Regions from separate parts of the Marinobacter halotolerans genome, predicted to be linked through region 2. Evidence: predicted binding sites of a transcription regulator. Region 2 holds the regulator's gene; each other region holds the start of a gene.

Region 1 (4,550 bases), on a different contig from region 2:
GCTGGTGAAATGGCCAGCCAGGGAACGGTTCCAGCCTCACAGACACTTTGGAGGGGAGGAAATTCTGGTGCTGTCTGGCGAATTCTGCGATGAACACGGGCGCTATCCCGCAGGCACCTGGATCCGCAGCCCCCATCTGAGCCAGCACCACCCGTTTGTAGACGAGGAAACCGTCATATGGGTGAAAACCGGGCATCTTCCCTTCTGAATGGAAGGCACGAAGTATCAGTCGGCGGCCGGGCCTTTGCCGATGTTGCGGCTTTGGTCCACCAGAATAAGCTCGCTGAGATCAAAGCCTTTCGCTTTGGCTACTGCTTTGAAATCCTCAATGGTTTCATCATCCACGTGGGGGCTGCGGGCCAGTAGCCAGAGGTAATCCCGATTGTAGCCGGTGATGTAAGCGGTCTGATAGTCCTCGTTCAGCCTGAACACGACGTAGGAGGCGTAAAACGGACCGAAGAAAGAGACTTTCAGGTGACCTGCTGCCGAATCCTCAACAGGCACCGCATGGCCATCTGCCTCCTGCCAGGCGCCCTCTTCCGAGGAATAACCACGGTTGATAACGGCAATACTGCCGTCCGGGTTCAAAGAGTATTCGGCCGTGACATTGGAAAGGCCCTGCTCAAAGGAATGGTCGAGCCGGACAATTTCGTACCAGGTGCCCTTGTACCGCTCCAGATCAAGCTCCGAGACCGGCTCAATGCCATCCGGCAGACCGGTGCAACCTGCCAACAGAACCATAGACAGCAGAACGCCCAGGCGTAACAGTTTCATAGGTCACTTCTTCCGGTAGATGATTCCCGGGCTGCAATGCACCATTTCATAAAGATGCGGCAGCCCGCTGAGAGATTCAGACGCACCCAGAATCAGGTAGCCACCCGGGTTCAGCGTGGCATGGATCCGCGTGAGGATGTCCTTCTTCAGCTCGGCTGAAAAATAGATCAGTACGTTCCGGCACATCACAATGTCGAACTTGCCCAGCATGTACCGCTCAAGCAGGTTGAGCTCCCGAAACTCCACCATGCTCTTGATATTGGACTTGATCTGCCAGCTTCCGCTCAATGAGGGGGTGAAAAACTGCTTCTGCCGCTCAGGAGACAGTCCGCGGCCGATGGCGATCATCTCGTATTCACCACTTCGAGCCACTTCCAGCACGCTTTTAGAAATGTCCGTTGCCGTAATTTTGACGTCACGGAGCTTTCCGGGACGCTGGCGACGGAATTCCTCAATGATCATGGCCACCGAATAGGGTTCCTGACCTGTGGATGCTGCTGCGGACCATATCCGTAGAGACTGGCTCGACTTTTTGTCGGCAAACTCGGGTAGCAGTTTTTCCTGCAGTATCCGGAACGGGTGATTATCCCGGAACCAGAGCGTCTCATTGGTGGTCATCGCATCGATGACCACTTCCCTCAGGTTGCTTCGCCCCGAGCGTTTGATGCGCTCCAGAAGCTCGCCCAGGGTCGACAGTTCATGCTCCTCCATGATCCGGCGCAATCGGCTTTTCACCAGATACTGTTTGTTTTCGCCTAGCAGGATGCCGCATGCCTCCTGCAGAAACGATTTAAAGGATTCGTATTCCTGTGGCGTTATTTCAGCTTTCATCGAAACCCGATTGTGGATGAGTCAGAATTTGACGTCAGGCTCACTGCTGGCCGTCGACGATTTCCATCACCCGCTCAGCGAGCTCATCAGGGCTGAACTTGGCCATGAAATCATCGGCCCCGACTTTGGTCACCATCGCCTTGTTGAACACGCCACTCAGGGACGTATGCAGCATGATGTACACGCCCTTGATTGCATCATCACTTTTGCAGCGCGTGACGAGAGTGTACCCATCCATCTCCGGCATTTCGACATCGGAGATAATCAGCGATAAATGGTCTGTCGCTTTGGAGCCGTCCGCCGTGATCTCCTTGAGAAAATCAAGCGCTTGCTTACCATCGTTCTTGGTGATCACTTCCATGCCAATAGCGGTCAGGCACCGTTCAATCTGTCTCCGTGCAACTGATGAATCGTCGACCACCAGGACTGGCAGCAGGCCGGGTGCACGGCTTTCACTTCGGGTCCGGAGTTCATCGGTAACGTCTGCTTCAAGGGGCGCCACTTCCGAGAGAATCTTCTCAACGTCTATGATCTCTACAAGCTTCTCATCAATGCGGGTCACAGCTGTGAGATAAACGTCCCTTCCCGCACCCTTGGGCGGCGGGAGTATGTCTTCCCAGTTCATGTTCACGATCCGGTCGACGCCGGCCACCAGGAACCCCTGGGTCTTGCGGTTGTATTCAGTAATGATCACAAAGCTGGTGCTCAGATCCTGCTGGGAAATGCCGGGAAGGCGGATCGACATGGCAAGATCGATGATCGGAATGGTCTCGCCACGAATATGCGCCACCCCTTTAACCATGGCTCGACTATTCGGTATCGAAGACAGCTTCGGGCACTGCAGTACCTCCTTAACCTTGAATACGTTGATACCGTATACCTGCTGCCCCTTTAACCGGAACAGCAGCAGCTCGAGCCGGTTCTGACCGACCAGTTGGGTACGCTGATTAACACTGTCTAGAACCCCTGCCATTCTTGTTCTCCTTCGCATATGTGCCGGGGGCGGCATACATCTTGCTCAAATTCTGTTTAAAGGCCTGCCAGAGGCAAAGCGGCGCCAGATAAATGGCGGCCAACCAAGGGCTTTACCGTATTAGTGACAGCATAGGACAAACCGAAGCATATGCGCATCATCATTTTCTTTGTCTATTTGTTAACCGCGACGCTCGCCAGCGCTTCGACCTCATCCGCGCAACAGATACACACGTCGGCAAAGCGTTTCCTTGAAGCCTTTGCTAAAGAACAGGCCGCCGAAGGCTATACCGTTAACCACAGTATTGGAAAATTGGATTCGCGGCTTTCCCTGGCGACCTGCAAGACATCACCGGCCGTATCGTTCAGTGGCGACCCCTGGGACACAACACACCCTTCCCTGCTGGTTTCCTGCGAAGGCGCACGTCCCTGGAGAATGTTTTTGCCGGTCACGCTGACTATTCGCGGCGAGGGACTGGTTGCAGCCAGGCCCCTGGCCCGTGGCGAAAGAATTACCGAAGCTGCAATAACTACCCGGTCGATTGAGCTGAACTCAACCCTGCGAGACCCGATACGGGACGCAAAACAACTGATTGGCATGGAAATGCGCCGCGGTGTAAATAGTGGAACCGTGTTCACCGCCAGCCTGCTTGAGGCTCCGGAAGCCGTTTCCCGGGGAGATCATGTCGTTATCTCTGCGGAATCGGGAGGCTTTTCCGTCAGATCCCGTGGCAAGGCCCTCGGCAGTGGCAGCATCGGTGAGCAGGTGATGGTGGAGAATCTTTCCAGCGCACGCACCGTACGGGCAAGAATTATTGCCCCCGGGCAGGTTAAAATACACATGTAACCTCAGGCAGTGGTTTGCCGGAACCGGCAAGTTTCTGCCGCTATTCAGAGTGTTAATCCCGAATGTGTTACATTCTGAAAGATTGTACTAAAGGTCTTTCGGGATCTGCCGTTAAAAAGATATAAACTTTTAGGGCCATTCCGATGGCCAGACAGCGAAGCAGGTATGATTATGTCAGTTGACTTTAATGGAATTGGCCCCGGCCAGGTCAACACTCAGCGGCCATCAGCGGACAAGGCGTCCGGCTCCCAAGCCCCCAACCAGGCTGGAACAGAGCAAGCCAAGTCCCAGGCCTCCAATAGTGCCCGTGGTGAGAATGTTAATCTGAGCAGCCAGGCAAAGAATCTGAAGCAGCTCGAACAGAAACTCGCCGACTTTCCGGAAATGGACGACGAGCGCATCGAACAGATTCGAGCGGCACTCGAAGATGGTTCCTACAAGGTAGATGCGCAGAAGCTGGCCCAGAAAATGCTTGAGATGGATGAAAGCATTTTCGGGTGAGTGAGCCATGTCGAACATTGATGAACTGAAAGACCTTCTGGGCCAGGATATCCAGCAGTTAGCCACACTGAAAGACATTCTGGCCCAGGAAAAGACCCTTCTCTCCAGCTCGGATGTCAAAGCACTGACATCCGTGACCAAGCAGAAAGATCATCATCTGAATCAGATTCGTGAGCGTGCAAAGGTAAAAATCCGGGTTCTCGTTGCCATGGGTTTTCGGCCAGATCTGGGCGAACCCTCACGCTTTCTGAGAAGTGCCGGTCTGGATGACGCCGTTTCTATGTGGGAACAGGCTTCCGAGGCTCTCAAGCAGTGTCAGGCGCTCAACCAGACCAACGGCCGCATCATTTCCCATCTGCAGAAGCGTCTGTCCAGACTGACGGAAATATTCCGGGGTGCCACCGGACAGGAAAAGCTATACGGCGCAAAAGGCCACGAAGAGGCCGTCTCGCACAGCAGTATACTGGCGAGCGCCTGATCGGAGGCCGTCAAGGCCGGTAAACGGTTAGCGGGTGCGGATCGTCATGCTGGAGCCGGCATGAAACTGAACGTCACTGATGATGATGTTGCCCATTGACGCGCCGGCTGAGCCCATCACCCGTATCTTATCCATGCGAATCTGCTC
Region 2 (4,550 bases):
CCGTGCTTGAAGCCGAAAGACTGGAACAGCAGTGCCAGTTCCTGTTGCCGCCGACCGGCAACCCGCTGTTTGACCATGTCGCGGAGCTCGTACATCGACATGCCGGTGGTTTCGATATAAAGGTCAGCCAGCCGGGACAGGGGCTCCAGGAGCTGCTTTTCGTTACCAATGGCTTCCCGAAGGGAGGTTCTGTCATCGCTCAAAGGGTGTTTGCGGCGTGTGGCGTGAAAACGCTGGAGGAGGGATTGTTCGTCCGCATCCAGGTAGATGATCTCGACTGTCACACCGGTCTGCTGCAGGCTGTGGTAGAGGCTTTCAAAGTTGCTGAGTTCGCCGGAGAGGTTACGGGCATCGATGCTGACCGCCATTTTGGCCAGCCTGCCGCCGGATGACTGCCCGGTCGCCTCCTGGATCAGAGGAACCAGCAGGCCGATGGGCAGATTGTCGATACAGTAAAAGCCCAGATCCTCGAGTACATGCAGTACTGTACTTTTACCGGAACCAGAGCGGCCGCTGACAATGATCAGTTTCATGCCGGGTCACCTCAAAGACGAAAGATTTCAGGGGCTGTCGGCGAGCATCTGCCGGTAGAGCGTTTCTCCATCCGTACACTGACGCAGATGGTCACAGAAGGCGCGATCATTGAACTTCTCGGCAATCTGGCTCAGCAGCTCGAGGTGTTCACTGGTTGCCTCTTTCGGTACGACGAGGGCAAACACAAGATCCACCGGTTGGTTGTCGATGGCATCGAAGCTGACACCTTCCTCCAGTGTCATCAGCAGGCCAACGACGTGGTCCAGCCCGTCCAGACGGCAGTGGGGGATGGCGATACCCTGGCCAATGCCGGTGCTGCCCAGTCGCTCTCTGGAGACCAGATTATTGAATATCTGGGCGTCGCTGAGGGTTTCATCGCGGTGCTGAATCTGTTCCGCGATGGTTTCCATTACCCGCTTCTTACTGGAGGCCGGCACCCTGCAGAGTGTCAGTTCCGGGGCGAGAATGTTCTCGATGGTCAGGGTTGTGTCGGTCATGAATCGACGTCAGTTCCGTAAAAAAAGGCTGCGGCACCTTTCAACTCAAAGCCGGTGGCGAGTAGGCCAATGGCTTGTAAGTCAGCGCCGCAGCTCGATTAGTGACATGCAGGTTTCGGTCTGCCTAGCGGGCGCCGTTGCCGTGCATCCGGTCTACATTCTTTTCTTTGTGCTTGAGTATCTGTCTGTCCAGCTTGTCTACCAGGGCGTCAATCGCCGCGTACATATCCTCGTTCTCAGCCTTTGCGTGAATCTCACCGCCAATCACATGGAGGGTCGCCTCCGCCATTTGCCGCACTTTCTCAACCTCAAGGGTCACCTGACAGTTGCTGATATGGTCAAAGTGACGCTCTAGCTTTTCAAATTTTCCGGAAACGTAATCTTTCAGTGCGGGAGTCAGTTCTACGTGATGGCCTGAAATATTGAGTTGCATTGGCGTCTCCTGTTGTCTGCGAACGGGTGAGTCCTACACCAGTCGCTTTCTTTCGTTGGATGGAGGAATGTGCATTGCCTCGCGGTACTTGGCCACTGTCCGTCGGGCCACTTTTATACCCTGGTCCCCTAGCATGGCTGCAATTTTGCTGTCGCTCAATGGCTTTTTCGGCGTTTCCGCTGAAATCAGTTTCCTGATCATTGCCCGTATGGCGGTCGAGGAACATTCGCCGCCCTCGTCAGTACTGACATGGCTTGAGAAAAAGTACTTGAGCTCAAAAATGCCCCTGGGGGTATGCATGTATTTCTGCGTGGTTACCCGGGATATGGTGGATTCATGCATTTCCACCGCCTGGGCAATGTCCGACAGAATCAGCGGTTTCATCGCCTCTTCGCCATGATCAAGAAAGCCCTGCTGGTGCTCGACAATACGCGTTGCCACCTTTAGCAGGGTTTCGTTACGGCTTTGCAGGCTTTTGATGAACCATTTTGCCTCCTGCAGCTGATCCCGCAGGTAGGTGTTGTCGGCGCTGCTGTCTGCACGCTTGATAAGTGAAGCATAGCTGGCATTCACACGAATGCGCGGGGCAATTTCAGGATTGAGTTCCACGCGCCAGCGCTCGTTGTGCTTCCTGACAATGACGTCCGGGATGACGTAATCCGGTTCGCCCTGATCAATGGTGTCTCCCGGGCGCGGATTCAGCGCCGTGATCAGCGCCAGAACTTCCCGAAGCTGATCTTCTTTCAGGCGACTGCGCCGCAGAAGCTGCGCGTAATCCCGGTTGCCAAGCAGGTTGATGTAGTGGGTGATGACCAGTCTGGCCTGGGCCAACCAGGGTGTATCGGGCGGGAGCTGATTCAGCTGGATCAGTAGACATTCCTGGAGATCCCGGGCGAAAACACCGGGCGGATCGAAATGTTGCAGACGGTGAAGCACGGCTTCGACTTCGTCCAGCTCCAGCGGGTCTTCGTCCGATTCCTCGACCATGCCGGAGTGGATTTCTTCCAGTGGCGAGGTGAGGTAGCCGTTGTTGTTCACTGCATCAAGTAGCGCGTGGGCGATGGCCTGATCCCGCTCACTCAGTGGTGTGAGATTTAGCTGCCATTCCAGGTGATCCCGCAGGGTTTCGGTCGGGGAGTTGCGGGTCTCGAAGTCGTGGTCGTTTTCGTCGTCGTTTCGGGCGGCCGGGGCAGGAGCTGACTGATAGATATCGTCCCAGGCGGTGTCGACGGGCAGGTCATCCGGGATTGTGTCGGGACTGTCGGTTTCCGATGCCCAGTCCGGGCCGTTTTCCGATTCGTCCCAATCACTGGAGGCCTCGGTTTCCGCGGCGCTGGCTGTGTGCTCTTCGTTATTCGCCGCGTCCTGTTCATCGCGCTCGGACTCCGCGGTATCACCGACCTGATCCTCTTCCTCGGACGTTTCCAGCATGGGGTTGGATTCCAGTGCCTGCTGGATTTCCTGCTGAAGGTCTAGCGTCGAAAGCTGCAAGAGGCGGATGGCCTGTTGCAACTGGGGCGTCATGGTCAGGCTCTGGCCCATCTTTAATTGTAATGAGGCTTTCATAACCATGATTCAGGGTCCGTCACTCGGTCTCTCAGGTGCAAGGCGTTGACAAAAACTCTATGTATGTTGGCAACTTGCCATACCAAGCAAGTTCTTTGCCGAGTGTACTTGCTTGCGGATGGCAAAACAATTGGCTGCTGTGCCTGTTGTCACGGGGATTCATACTAAAGCCTGAACTCGTTACCAAGGTAAACTTCCTTGACCTGCTGGTTGGCGAGGATCTGCTCAGCGTTGCCGGAGGCAATAATATGTCCGCCGCTGACAATGTAGGCGTTCTCGCAGATGTCGAGGGTTTCGCGCACGTTGTGATCGGTGATCAGAACGCCTATGCCCTTGTCCCTCAGGTGGCGGACAATCTGCTTGATGTCGCTGACGGAAATAGGGTCTACGCCGGCAAAGGGTTCGTCCAGCAGTATGAAGGCCGGCTCCATGGCCAGGGCCCTGGCGATTTCCACCCGCCGGCGCTCACCGCCTGACAGCGCCATGCCAACGCTGTCGCGAATGTGGTTGATGTGAAACTCTTCCAGCAGTTCTTCGGCCTTGGCTTCCCGCTCACTGCGTTTCAGCTCTGATCGGGTCTCCAGAATAGCCATGATGTTGTCGCGAACGGTCAGTTTGCGAAATACCGAGGCTTCCTGGGGCAGATAGCCGATGCCCTGGCGCGCGCGGCCATGCATGGGCAGGGGAGTGATGTCCTTGCTGTCGATGGTCACGCGGCCGTTGTCGGCGGGTACAAGCCCGACAATCATATAAAAACAGGTGGTTTTGCCGGCGCCGTTGGGGCCAAGGAGGCCGACTATCTCGCCACTTCTGATTTCCAACGAGACGTCGATGACCACTTTTTTCTGCTTGTAGCTTTTCGCCAGATTACTGGCTCTCAGAACTGCCATCCGGTCCCTTCTTGTCAGTGCTGCGTGGCTGAATAACCATTTCCACCCGGCCGTCGCCACCACCGGACTCGTCGGAGCCCTCGGCGGTCACGATACGTTCGGCGCTATCATAATGAATGACCTGCCCGCGAAAAAGGTTTCCGCCCTGCTCAATCACAGCCTCGCCTCTGAAAGTGACCCGGTTGTCCTCCGCCGACCACTGGATTTCCAGGGCGCGGGCATCGGTTTCTCCCTGGCCTTCGACGGCTGGTTGCCGGTACCTGGCCGGCTGGCCTGAAGCCTGAATCCGGCTCACGCCTTCCTCACTTCGGGTAACGGTGACCCGTTCGGCCGTCAGGCGGATGTCGCCCTGGGTCATCTCTACTGAACCGGTATAGGTTGCAACGCCCTTGCTGTCATCCAGGCGGGCCGTGTCGGCAGTGACGCGGATGGGGGTATCCGACTCCAGATTGAACGCAGCCACCGGCGGTGCCAACAGCATCAGCACAAGGTAAAACAGAATGCCGGGATTGCGGCGTGTATGTCTATTTACCGGGCTCATAACGTCCTTCCACCTGAGCGTTGAGTTCGAGTATGCGTTCGTCAATCCAGACTTTCATGCCGGTCGCGCGGGTAATGCCGAGCGGATCG
Region 3 (4,550 bases), on a different contig from region 2:
TTTCGTGCTGATTGACAACGAATCTGTTGATGAAATTGGATACGAGTACGACCCGGGGGTGCTTGGCCAGGCCTCTGATGAGATCGTTACCGAACGGCTCTGTTCCCACTTGCTGAAAAGCAATTGCCCGGTTACCGGCCAGCCGGACTGGGCGACCTTGCTGGTGGAATACACTGGCCCGGCGATCGACCGGGCGTCATTGCTGCGGTACGTGGTGGGTTTCCGCCAGACGCAGGATTTTCACGAGCACTGTGTGGAAACGATTTTTACGGATCTGATGGCCAGGTTCCGGCCGGAGCACCTGACGGTATGCGCGCGTTACACCCGCCGGGGCGGGCTGGACATCAATCCGCTGCGGAGTACCGTACCGGATGCCAGCCCCGGTCCGCGGTTGATCCGGCAGTAATTATTCTTCCTCGCGACGCAGCCGGTCGGCGGCGTCTTCCAGGGCAAGAAGAATGGATTCCCGCTCTTTTTCGGTGATCTTGTCCGAATCCAGATACATGGCGAAGCCGCTGTGTTCGTGTTCCAGGAAGCTGCGGTGGGGCCCCATGTCGCGCCGGAAATCCACCACTTCATAGATGGGCACCGGGCGGCCAAAGCCCTTGACTGTTATTTCGCCCTTGTCGCGGCACATGATCCGGTCCTTGATCAGGGAGAAGGTCTCGTAGGAAATCAGGATCTCTCCGGGTTCGGCCAGGGATTCCAGCCGGCTGGCAAGGTTCACTTCCTTGCCGATGATGGTGTAATCCATCCGGTTTTCGGCGCCGAAGTTGCCAACGGTGGTGTAGCCGGTGCTGATGCCCATGCGGATCTCCAGAGGCGTTTTGATGCCCTGGCTTCTCCATTTCTGGCGCATGATCTTCATATGCTTGCGCATATCAATGGCCATGGACACGCAGGAAAGGGCGTCCTGTTTCTGGCCTTCACTGGTGGGGTCACCAAAGAAAATCATGATGGAATCACCCACGAACTTGTCGATGGTGCCGCCGTATTTGAGGGCTACTTCCGACATTTCGTTAAAGTAGTGGTTCAGCAGCTCGGTCAGGGCTTCCGGCTCCATTTCCTCGGAGAGTTCGGTAAAGCCCTTGATGTCGGAGAAAAAAACCGCCAATTTTTTACGCTGGGTTTCAAGACGGACATCCCGCTCGCCGGTAAAGATGGATTGCCAGACCTGGGGCGAAAGGTACTTTGACAGCTTGTGGGAAAGCGCAATCGATTGTTCCCGCTGGTTCTGGATCTGGGTCTTTGCCAGCATCAGCGCACGGGCCTGCTGATGGGAATAGAAGGCGGTCACGCAGATGTAGCACCCGGTGGCCAGAATCGCGATGATGCTGGTCAGCAAAGGCGACTGGGGTGAGGGTGCAAGCCCGACAACCGATACGGCCGCTCCGGCGGCGGCAATGGTGATCAGGCTGCCGAAGACCCATTGGCGCACACCACCGATGATCAGGCAGCTGAACATCAGCATCAGCAGAACGGATATAGACGGGATGACCACCAGACCGATGGTTCCTATAAACCCGCCGCCAATGGCACAGTCCACTAGCAGCATTTTCTGTCGGATGCGATTTGAATGGCGCAGAAAAGTACGACGGGTTAACTGGTGGGCAACGTGGGGCCAGATCAGGGCGGCAACCAGGGTCCATATCATCCAGCCGGCGAACAGCCCCTGGGCCAGGCCGGCTGCGATGACGCTTCCGGTGGCGGTATAGGCCAGAATTCTGCCGTTATAGTCCGGCATCGGCGGTATGGCCACCGGGTTGTTCTGAGAGTCCAGAACAGCGCTTTTGCTTGTATTGGAGCTGGCGCTCCGGAGCTCAACAGGTGCGTTCATCATTCAATGTCTGACATGGCCGAAAAACAGTCTTTTTATTAGAAGAAGTTTTCTCTTACTTCACTATTTATTAATAGACTACGACTAAAGACTAACAGTAAACAGTTTGTGTCACAATTCACATAATAAACCATGCTTTGCGATCAGGCAGGGCATAATAAACACTCTGGCAACGGCAATAGAGAGATCCTATGACGGCTGTAATAGATGCGCTTCTGAAACGCTCTTCCGAACCCAGGCTGGAAGCACCTGCACCCGACCCCGAAACTTTGAGCCAGGCCTTTGATTGTGCGGCCCGCGCGCCAGACCACGCTCTTCTTCGACCCTGGCGCTATCTGGTGGTAGAAGGTGAAGGCTTGAAGTCCCTGGGTGAGCTTTTTGCTTCAACCTGCGGGCCGGACGCAACAGAGAAAGAGCGGAACAAATTGTTGCAGTCTCCACTGCGCGCTCCGATGGTCATTGTCGGTATTGCCTGCCATCAGTCCCACCCGAAAGTGCCGGAGCTAGAGCAGACGATGTCTGCGGCGGTCGGCCTGGGCTATATGCTGCTGGCACTTCAGTCTGCCGGTTTCGGTGGCATGTGGCGGACCGGTGCCATGGCCTACCATCCGACCGTAACGGCTGGCCTTGGCCTGGGTAGTAACGAATTGATTACCGGCTTTCTGTATGTGGGAACCGTGGCCAGTGAAAAAGCCGCCGTGCCAAGGCCCGACCAGGCCAGCTTTGTGCAGCGCTGGCCGGGCTGATCTTGCCCCAGGCCACCCTGGGGAAATCTATTGCCGCTTCTGCCCGCTGGCTATCCTGCCAGCTTGCCGCCAAACCCCGTCTTGTTCTTATAAGTACGCCCTGAAACGCCCGTCCCGGGCGGCCCCGGATCAACAACCGGGGATAATCTCCAAACTGGCATCCTGCTTGCTTTGACCTCTTCAAAGCGGAAAACCGGCAACAACAACTCTGCCGGTATGCTCAGGATCTGGAGGAATTATGGCGATCTCCCTCGACAGCGCAATGGGAATTCACGAACAGGCACTGAATGCGCGGGTAAAGCGTGCTGAGGTGCTGGCCAACAATCTTGCAAACGCTGATACCCCGGGCTTCAAGGCGCGGGACATCGACTTCAGTTCGATGGTGGACCAGGCGAAGCATGCTATGGGCGGGGTTGGTATGGAAAAAACCCACGCGCGCCACATGGATACGTCATCTGGCTCCACGGGAATGCCCAGTGAACTGCTGTACCGCGTCCCGCATCAGCCATCAGTCGATGGCAATACCGTGGATGCCCAGCAGGAGCAGGCAAGGTTCATGCGCAACGCCATGGATTACCAGGCCAGTTTTGAGTTTCTCAACGGCAAAATTAACGGGCTGAAGAAGGCCATTTCCGGTCAGTAATCGGACCGCGATCTTTTGAATAGGGAGCATGACAATGTCTCTGGGTAACATTTTCGACATCGCGGGTTCCGGCATGACGGCCCAGTCACTGAGACTGAACACGACCGCATCCAACATCGCCAACGCGGAAACCGCAAGTTCCAGCACCGATGAGACCTATCGGGCTCGCAAGCCGGTTTTCTCCGCGATTCAGCAGTCCCTGATGAATCCGTCCCAACAGAATCTGGCCTTTGCCAGTGAGCGCGAAGGGCCGGGAGCCGGTGTCCAGGTTGACGGCATTGTGGAAAGCAACGCCGAACTGCAGATGCGCTACGAGCCCGACCATCCGGCGGCTAACGAGGACGGCTATGTTTTCTACCCCAACGTCAACGTGGTTGAGGAAATGGCAGACATGATGTCCTCGTCCCGTAGCTTCCAAATGAACGTGGATATCATGAACAGCGCCAAGACCATGATGCAGCGCATCCTGACCCTGGGTCAGCAATAATCGAGCGAGGATTTCCCTATGAGTGTCATTAACCCGACAGACGCCTCGGATGTGCTGAGCAAGTACCGGCTGGACCAGGACAAGGCCGGCGACAAGAATGCGCTTGGCAAGAACGAGTTCATGGAGCTGATGATTGCCCAGCTCAAGAATCAGAATCCGCTCAAGCCCCAGGATAACGGAGCATTTATTTCCCAGCTGGCGGAGTTCAGCTCTCTTGAAGAGATGCAGAAGCTTTCCGGCAGCGTTGATGACGTCGTCAGTCAGTTCCGGTCAACCCAGGCACTGCAGGCTTCAGCAATGGTTGGCAGAACGGTTCTGGCGCCATCGCAGATCGGCATTCTGGGCCCGGAGGGACAGATCTCCGGTAACGTCCAGGTGCCGGCCACTACGTCAGGGCTTCGGGTTTCCATCGAGAACAGCGCCGGTGAAAGAGTGCGACAGATGGATCTGGGAGCACAGCAGCCGGGGGTTGCCGGGTTCGACTGGGATGGCAAGGACGGTAACGGCAACAGTTTGCCGCCCGGGCCTTACCGGATTGTTGCCGAAGCCTCCTACCCGGATGGCCAGCAGCAGCTGGGCACCATGGTAAGTGCGAACGTTGACAGTGTGTCGCTGGGGCAGGGTGGCAGTGTCACGCTAAATCTGGCAGGCATGGGCTCGATCGCCCTGTCTGAAGTTCAACAGATTAACTAATACCGGAACAGATCAAGAGGTGAAGTATGGCTTTTAACACGGGTCTTAGTGGATTAAGGGCAGCGTCGGTTGATCTTGACGTTACCGGTAATAATATTGCGAACGCCAGTACCGTGGGGTTCAAGGGCAGCAAGGCCCAGTTTG
Region 4 (4,550 bases), on a different contig from region 2:
TACCGACAGGTGCAGTTCACCACGGCCGGAAACCTTGAACTTGTCCGCCGATTCACCTTCTTCCACGCGCAGCGCAACGTTATGTAGCAGCTCTTTTTCCAGCCGCTCCTTGATGTTCCGACTGGTCACAAACTTCCCTTCTCGGCCGGCAAACGGGGAATCGTTCACCTGGAAGGTCATGGAAACGGTGGGTTCGTCAACGGTCAACGGAGGAAGAGCCTCAACATTGGACTGGTCACAAAGCGTATCGGAGATAAACAGCGAGTCCATGCCGCTGACGCAGACGATATCGCCCGCCTGAGCTTGATCGACTTCGACGCGATGCAGTCCGGAATGGCCCATGATCTTGAGGATACGGCCGTTACGCTTTTTGCCGTCGGCACCAATCGCGGTGACCGGCGAGTTGGTCTTCACCTTGCCGCGGGCAATCCGTCCGATACCGATTACACCCAGGAAGCTGCTGTAATCCAGCTGGGAAATCTGCATCTGGAACGGGCCGTCCGGGTCAACGTTCGGGGCTGGCACATGGTCAACAATGGACTGAAATACAGCGTCCATGTTGTCGTCCAGTTTCTCGTGGTCCATACCGGCAATGCCGTTCAGGGCGCTGGCGAATACAATCGGGAAATCCAGCTGCTCGTCCGTGGCACCCAGGTTATCGAACAGGTCGAACACCTGATCCACAACCCAGTCGGGCCGGGCACCGGGGCGGTCAATCTTGTTAACCACCAGGATCGGGCGCAAACCGGCCGCGAAAGCCTTCTGTGTCACAAAGCGGGTCTGGGGCATGGGGCCGTCGATGGAATCAACTACCAACAGTACACAGTCCACCATGCTCATGACCCGCTCGACTTCCCCGCCGAAATCCGCGTGGCCGGGGGTGTCCACGATGTTGATATCGTAGTCGTGCCATTTAAGCGCCGTGTTCTTGGCCAGGATGGTAATGCCCCTTTCCTTTTCCTGGTCGTTGGAATCCATGACGCGCTCGCTCTCGAGCTCTTTGCGGTCCAGCGTGCCGGACTGACGCAGCAACTGGTCGACGAGGGTGGTCTTGCCATGGTCAACGTGGGCGATAATGGCGATATTACGAAGTTTCTCAATCACAACTTTATTCCTGCAGAATGCACCAACGGGGGTGAAAAATGGGGTGAAAATAAGTGGCGCGCAGTATATAGCAATAGGAGTGATGTTTATATGAACAATGATACGAAGCTGAGAGGAAAACCGTTTGCTCTTAATTGGTGCATTGTCAGCAAATCTGCACCAAACTAACGCACCACAACAGGGCGAAAGCGGGATGCAGATTGGTGCGCTCGCTCTAAAAACGCCCGAAACCCCTCTGATTGCGCAGTTCTGGCGCACTTAGCACACCTGTAGCAGAAATTGGCAAGCCTATTGCTTCGATTCCAGCAGCCGAATTTGTAGGTAACTGGCGATAGCTTTTGATAAGCTGCCAGACCTGAAAAAGATCGGGCTTCAGTAATGCTGAACGATCCGGCACGCATCTACACAGAAATGGCCCGCCCGGCGGGATAACAGACGGAGCATGTACAATGTCCAAAACGATTGATCTGATCAAAGAACACGAAGTCAAATGGATCGACCTTCGATTCACCGACAGCCGCGGTAAAGAGCAGCACGTGACCCTGCCTTCCTCTGAAGTCGACGAAGACTTCTTCGCTGACGGCAAGATGTTCGACGGCTCGTCTATTGCTGGCTGGAAAGGCATCAACGAATCCGACATGATTCTTATGCCGGACGACAGCACTTCCGTTCTGGACCCGTTCACCGAGGAAACCACCCTCAACCTGACCTGCGACATCGTCGAGCCTTCGACCATGCAGGGCTATGAGCGAGACCCCCGCTCTGTTGCACGTCGCGCGGAAGAATATCTGAAATCTACCGGTATCGCGGACAGCGCACTGTTCGGCCCTGAGCCCGAGTTCTTTGTATTCGACTCCATGAAGTGGAAAGTCGACATGCAAGGCGCCATGTACGAAATCCACTCTGAAGAAGCCGCCTGGGTATCCGGCGACGACTTCGAGCGTAACAACATTGGTCACCGCCCTGGCGTTAAAGGCGGCTACTTCCCGGTTCCGCCAGTAGACAGCCTGCACGACCTGCGTGGCGCGATGTGTGCTGCCATGGAATCCATGGGTCTGGAAATCGAAGTACACCACCACGAAGTGGGCACAGCCGGCCAGTGTGAAATCGGCGTTGGCGCCAACACCCTGACCAAGAAAGCGGATGAAGTTCAGATCCTCAAGTACTGCGTGCACAACGTGGCTCACGCTTATGGCAAAACCGCTACCTTCATGCCCAAGCCAGTGGTTGGCGACAACGGTTCTGGTATGCACGTCCATATGTCTCTGGCCAAAGACGGCAAAAACGTATTCGCCGGCGACAGCTATGCCGGCCTGAGCGAAACCGCCCTGTACTACATCGGCGGCGTCATCAAGCACGCGACTGCGATCAACGCCTTTACCAACGCGTCGACCAACTCCTACAAGCGTCTGGTTCCAGGCTTCGAAGCTCCGGTAATGCTGGCCTACTCTGCCCGTAACCGGTCCGCCTCTATCCGTATCCCCTGGGTAAACAGCGCCAAGGCACGTCGCATCGAGGTACGCTTCCCGGATCCGTCTGCGAACCCGTACCTGGCCTTCGCTGCCCTGATGATGGCTGGCCTGGACGGCATCCAGAACAAGATCCACCCTGGCGATGCCATGGACAAGGACCTGTACGACCTGCCGAAAGAAGAGGCGCTTAACATCCCGACCGTTGCAGAGACCCTGGCAGAAGCCTTGGACTCGCTCGAGAAGGACCACGAGTTCCTGACCCGCGGCGGTGTCTTCACCGAAGACATGATCGCCGGTTATGTGGAACTGAAGCGCTCTGAAGTTCAGCGTCTGAACATGACAACCCATCCGGTTGAGTTCGACCTCTACTACTCCTGCTAATTGCTTTAGCCGGAAACTGTAGTCTGAAGCCCCGCTTGTGCGGGGCTTTTTGTTATTGCAGGATTGAAAACCAGCACCACCACACCGATAATCGAAGAAAATCAACAAAAGGTTGGTCGTATGACGCGCAGGCTCACTCTTGTAACCGGCATCGCAGTATTGCTATCTGCTCCTGTCTCAGCCGATATCTACCGGCAGGTGGACGCCCAGGGCAATGTGACCTATACGGACGAGCCATCCGGCAATGCTCCGGTTGAACGCGTGGACGTCAAACCCGTTACCACCATTACGCTGCCGAAACCGGAAGCCGTTCGCGAGCCGGAAGAACTGCGGGAAAAAGTAGAGACCGAAGGCGCCGCCTACTCTGATGTGCGTTTTCTCTCTCCCAACGATCAGCAGGCTTTCTGGCGCGGTGCTGGCAACGTTTCCTTCGAAGTCACCAGCACACCTGGGCTCAGGAACGGTCACAAGTACGAGGTAGCCCTGGACGGCCAGCCCGTGGGCCAATCGAGATCTGGCACAATCAATGTGAACAACGTCTACCGTGGCACCCACCAGGCCACCGTGAGCATTGTGGACAGCGACGGCGTTACCATTAAACCCGGCGAAACCATCAGCTTTACCGTTCATCAGCCCAGCGTACAGAATTGATCTGACCTGACGAACCACCTGCTGATCCCCCGCACGATGACTGCTGTGCTTTATTTTGGTGCACGCGCACCATAAACTGGCCATACTCTGTTCCTTGACGGGGCGGATATCAGAGCGTTTTTCCAATTCAATAAGACATTTGCACTAACCAACGGCGTAACAGATCGCCCTGGAGCGCATATGCCCGCTAAACGCGCATCCCCGGATCCTATTTTCTTAAAGTGGTTCGCTTTTTGCACCTGATCCTGGGTGACTTTTTGCACTTGATCACATGTGATTCGGGGTGCCAATCGGAAAGGGACAGAACATGGCGTTACCGGCGGAGTACAAGAACATCCTGGACAGCCTGACCACGGCGATTCTTGTGCTGAAAGGCAACCTGTGCGTGCATTACCTCAACCCCGCCGCTGAAAGCCTGTTCGAGACCAGCGTCACCCGGAGTATCGGTTCGCCCATCAGCGATATCCTGATAGACTCCGAAGACGCTCTGAAAACCCTGCATGCGGCCGCCGAAACCGGGCACAGCTACACCCGTCGAGAGGCAGAATTTATTCTGGCCAGCGGATCCAGACTGACCGTCGACTATTCGGTGACCTCCGTCAGCCCCGACCCGTCAGAACTGATTATCGAGATTCAGCCCCGGGATCGCCTCCTTCGCATCAGTCGTGAAGAGGACATCATCTCCCAACAGGAAACCACCCGTATTCTGGTGCGGGGCATGGCCCACGAAATCAAGAACCCACTTGGCGGGATTCGCGGCGCGGCCCAGCTTCTGGACCGGGAACTGGACGACGAGGACCAGCGAGAATACACCCAGGTAATCATCGACGAAGCCGACCGGCTGCGATCGCTGGTGGACCGCATGCTCGGCCCCAACAAGGCCCCCAAACTGGCAGCCACCAACATTCATGAGGTGCTGGAGCGGGTAAGAACCCTGCTGGA

The links. The regulator sigma-54, encoded in region 2, starts transcription at its own class of promoters, with help from an activator protein. The targets are predictions, from matches to a motif close to ANTGGCATNNANNTTGCTNT.
Region 1: a site for sigma-54 is predicted at 2,607-2,626, ahead of flgA (flagellar basal body P-ring formation chaperone FlgA). Genes of this name have one in related genera too.
Region 3: a site for sigma-54 is predicted at 2,737-2,756, ahead of flgB (flagellar basal body rod protein FlgB). Genes of this name have one in related genera too.
Region 4: a site for sigma-54 is predicted at 1,383-1,402, ahead of glnA (glutamate--ammonia ligase). Genes of this name have one in related genera too.

The regions. Positions count from the first base shown of each region.
Region 1 is NZ_VMHP01000002.1:1,059,629-1,064,178, forward strand. It holds gene FPL19_RS15225 (cupin domain-containing protein) at 1-208, shown strand, start outside; gene FPL19_RS15230 (lipocalin family protein) at 226-774, opposite strand; gene FPL19_RS15235 (CheR family methyltransferase) at 778-1,605, opposite strand; gene FPL19_RS15240 (chemotaxis protein CheV) at 1,646-2,578, opposite strand; gene flgA (flagellar basal body P-ring formation chaperone FlgA) at 2,729-3,424, shown strand; gene flgM (flagellar biosynthesis anti-sigma factor FlgM) at 3,596-3,925, shown strand; gene FPL19_RS15255 (flagella synthesis protein FlgN) at 3,933-4,403, shown strand; gene FPL19_RS15260 (pilus assembly protein PilB) at 4,431-4,550, opposite strand, start outside.
Region 2 is NZ_VMHP01000001.1:264,200-268,749, reverse strand. It holds gene rapZ (RNase adapter RapZ) at 1-533, opposite strand, end outside; gene ptsN (PTS IIA-like nitrogen regulatory protein PtsN) at 561-1,031, opposite strand; gene hpf (ribosome hibernation promoting factor) at 1,156-1,464, opposite strand; gene FPL19_RS01160 (RNA polymerase factor sigma-54) at 1,498-3,036, opposite strand; gene lptB (LPS export ABC transporter ATP-binding protein) at 3,195-3,920, opposite strand; gene lptA (lipopolysaccharide transport periplasmic protein LptA) at 3,898-4,461, opposite strand; gene lptC (LPS export ABC transporter periplasmic protein LptC) at 4,445-4,550, opposite strand, start outside.
Region 3 is NZ_VMHP01000002.1:1,146,252-1,150,801, reverse strand. It holds gene queF (NADPH-dependent 7-cyano-7-deazaguanine reductase QueF) at 1-406, shown strand, start outside; gene FPL19_RS15625 (adenylate/guanylate cyclase domain-containing protein) at 407-1,840, opposite strand; gene FPL19_RS15620 (nitroreductase family protein) at 2,029-2,583, shown strand; gene flgB (flagellar basal body rod protein FlgB) at 2,822-3,226, shown strand; gene flgC (flagellar basal body rod protein FlgC) at 3,261-3,713, shown strand; gene FPL19_RS15605 (flagellar hook assembly protein FlgD) at 3,732-4,406, shown strand; gene FPL19_RS15600 (flagellar hook protein FlgE) at 4,433-4,550, shown strand, end outside.
Region 4 is NZ_VMHP01000003.1:59,634-64,183, reverse strand. It holds gene typA (translational GTPase TypA) at 1-1,104, opposite strand, end outside; gene glnA (glutamate--ammonia ligase) at 1,554-2,957, shown strand; gene FPL19_RS16880 (DUF4124 domain-containing protein) at 3,078-3,608, shown strand; gene glnL (nitrogen regulation protein NR(II)) at 3,916-4,550, shown strand, end outside.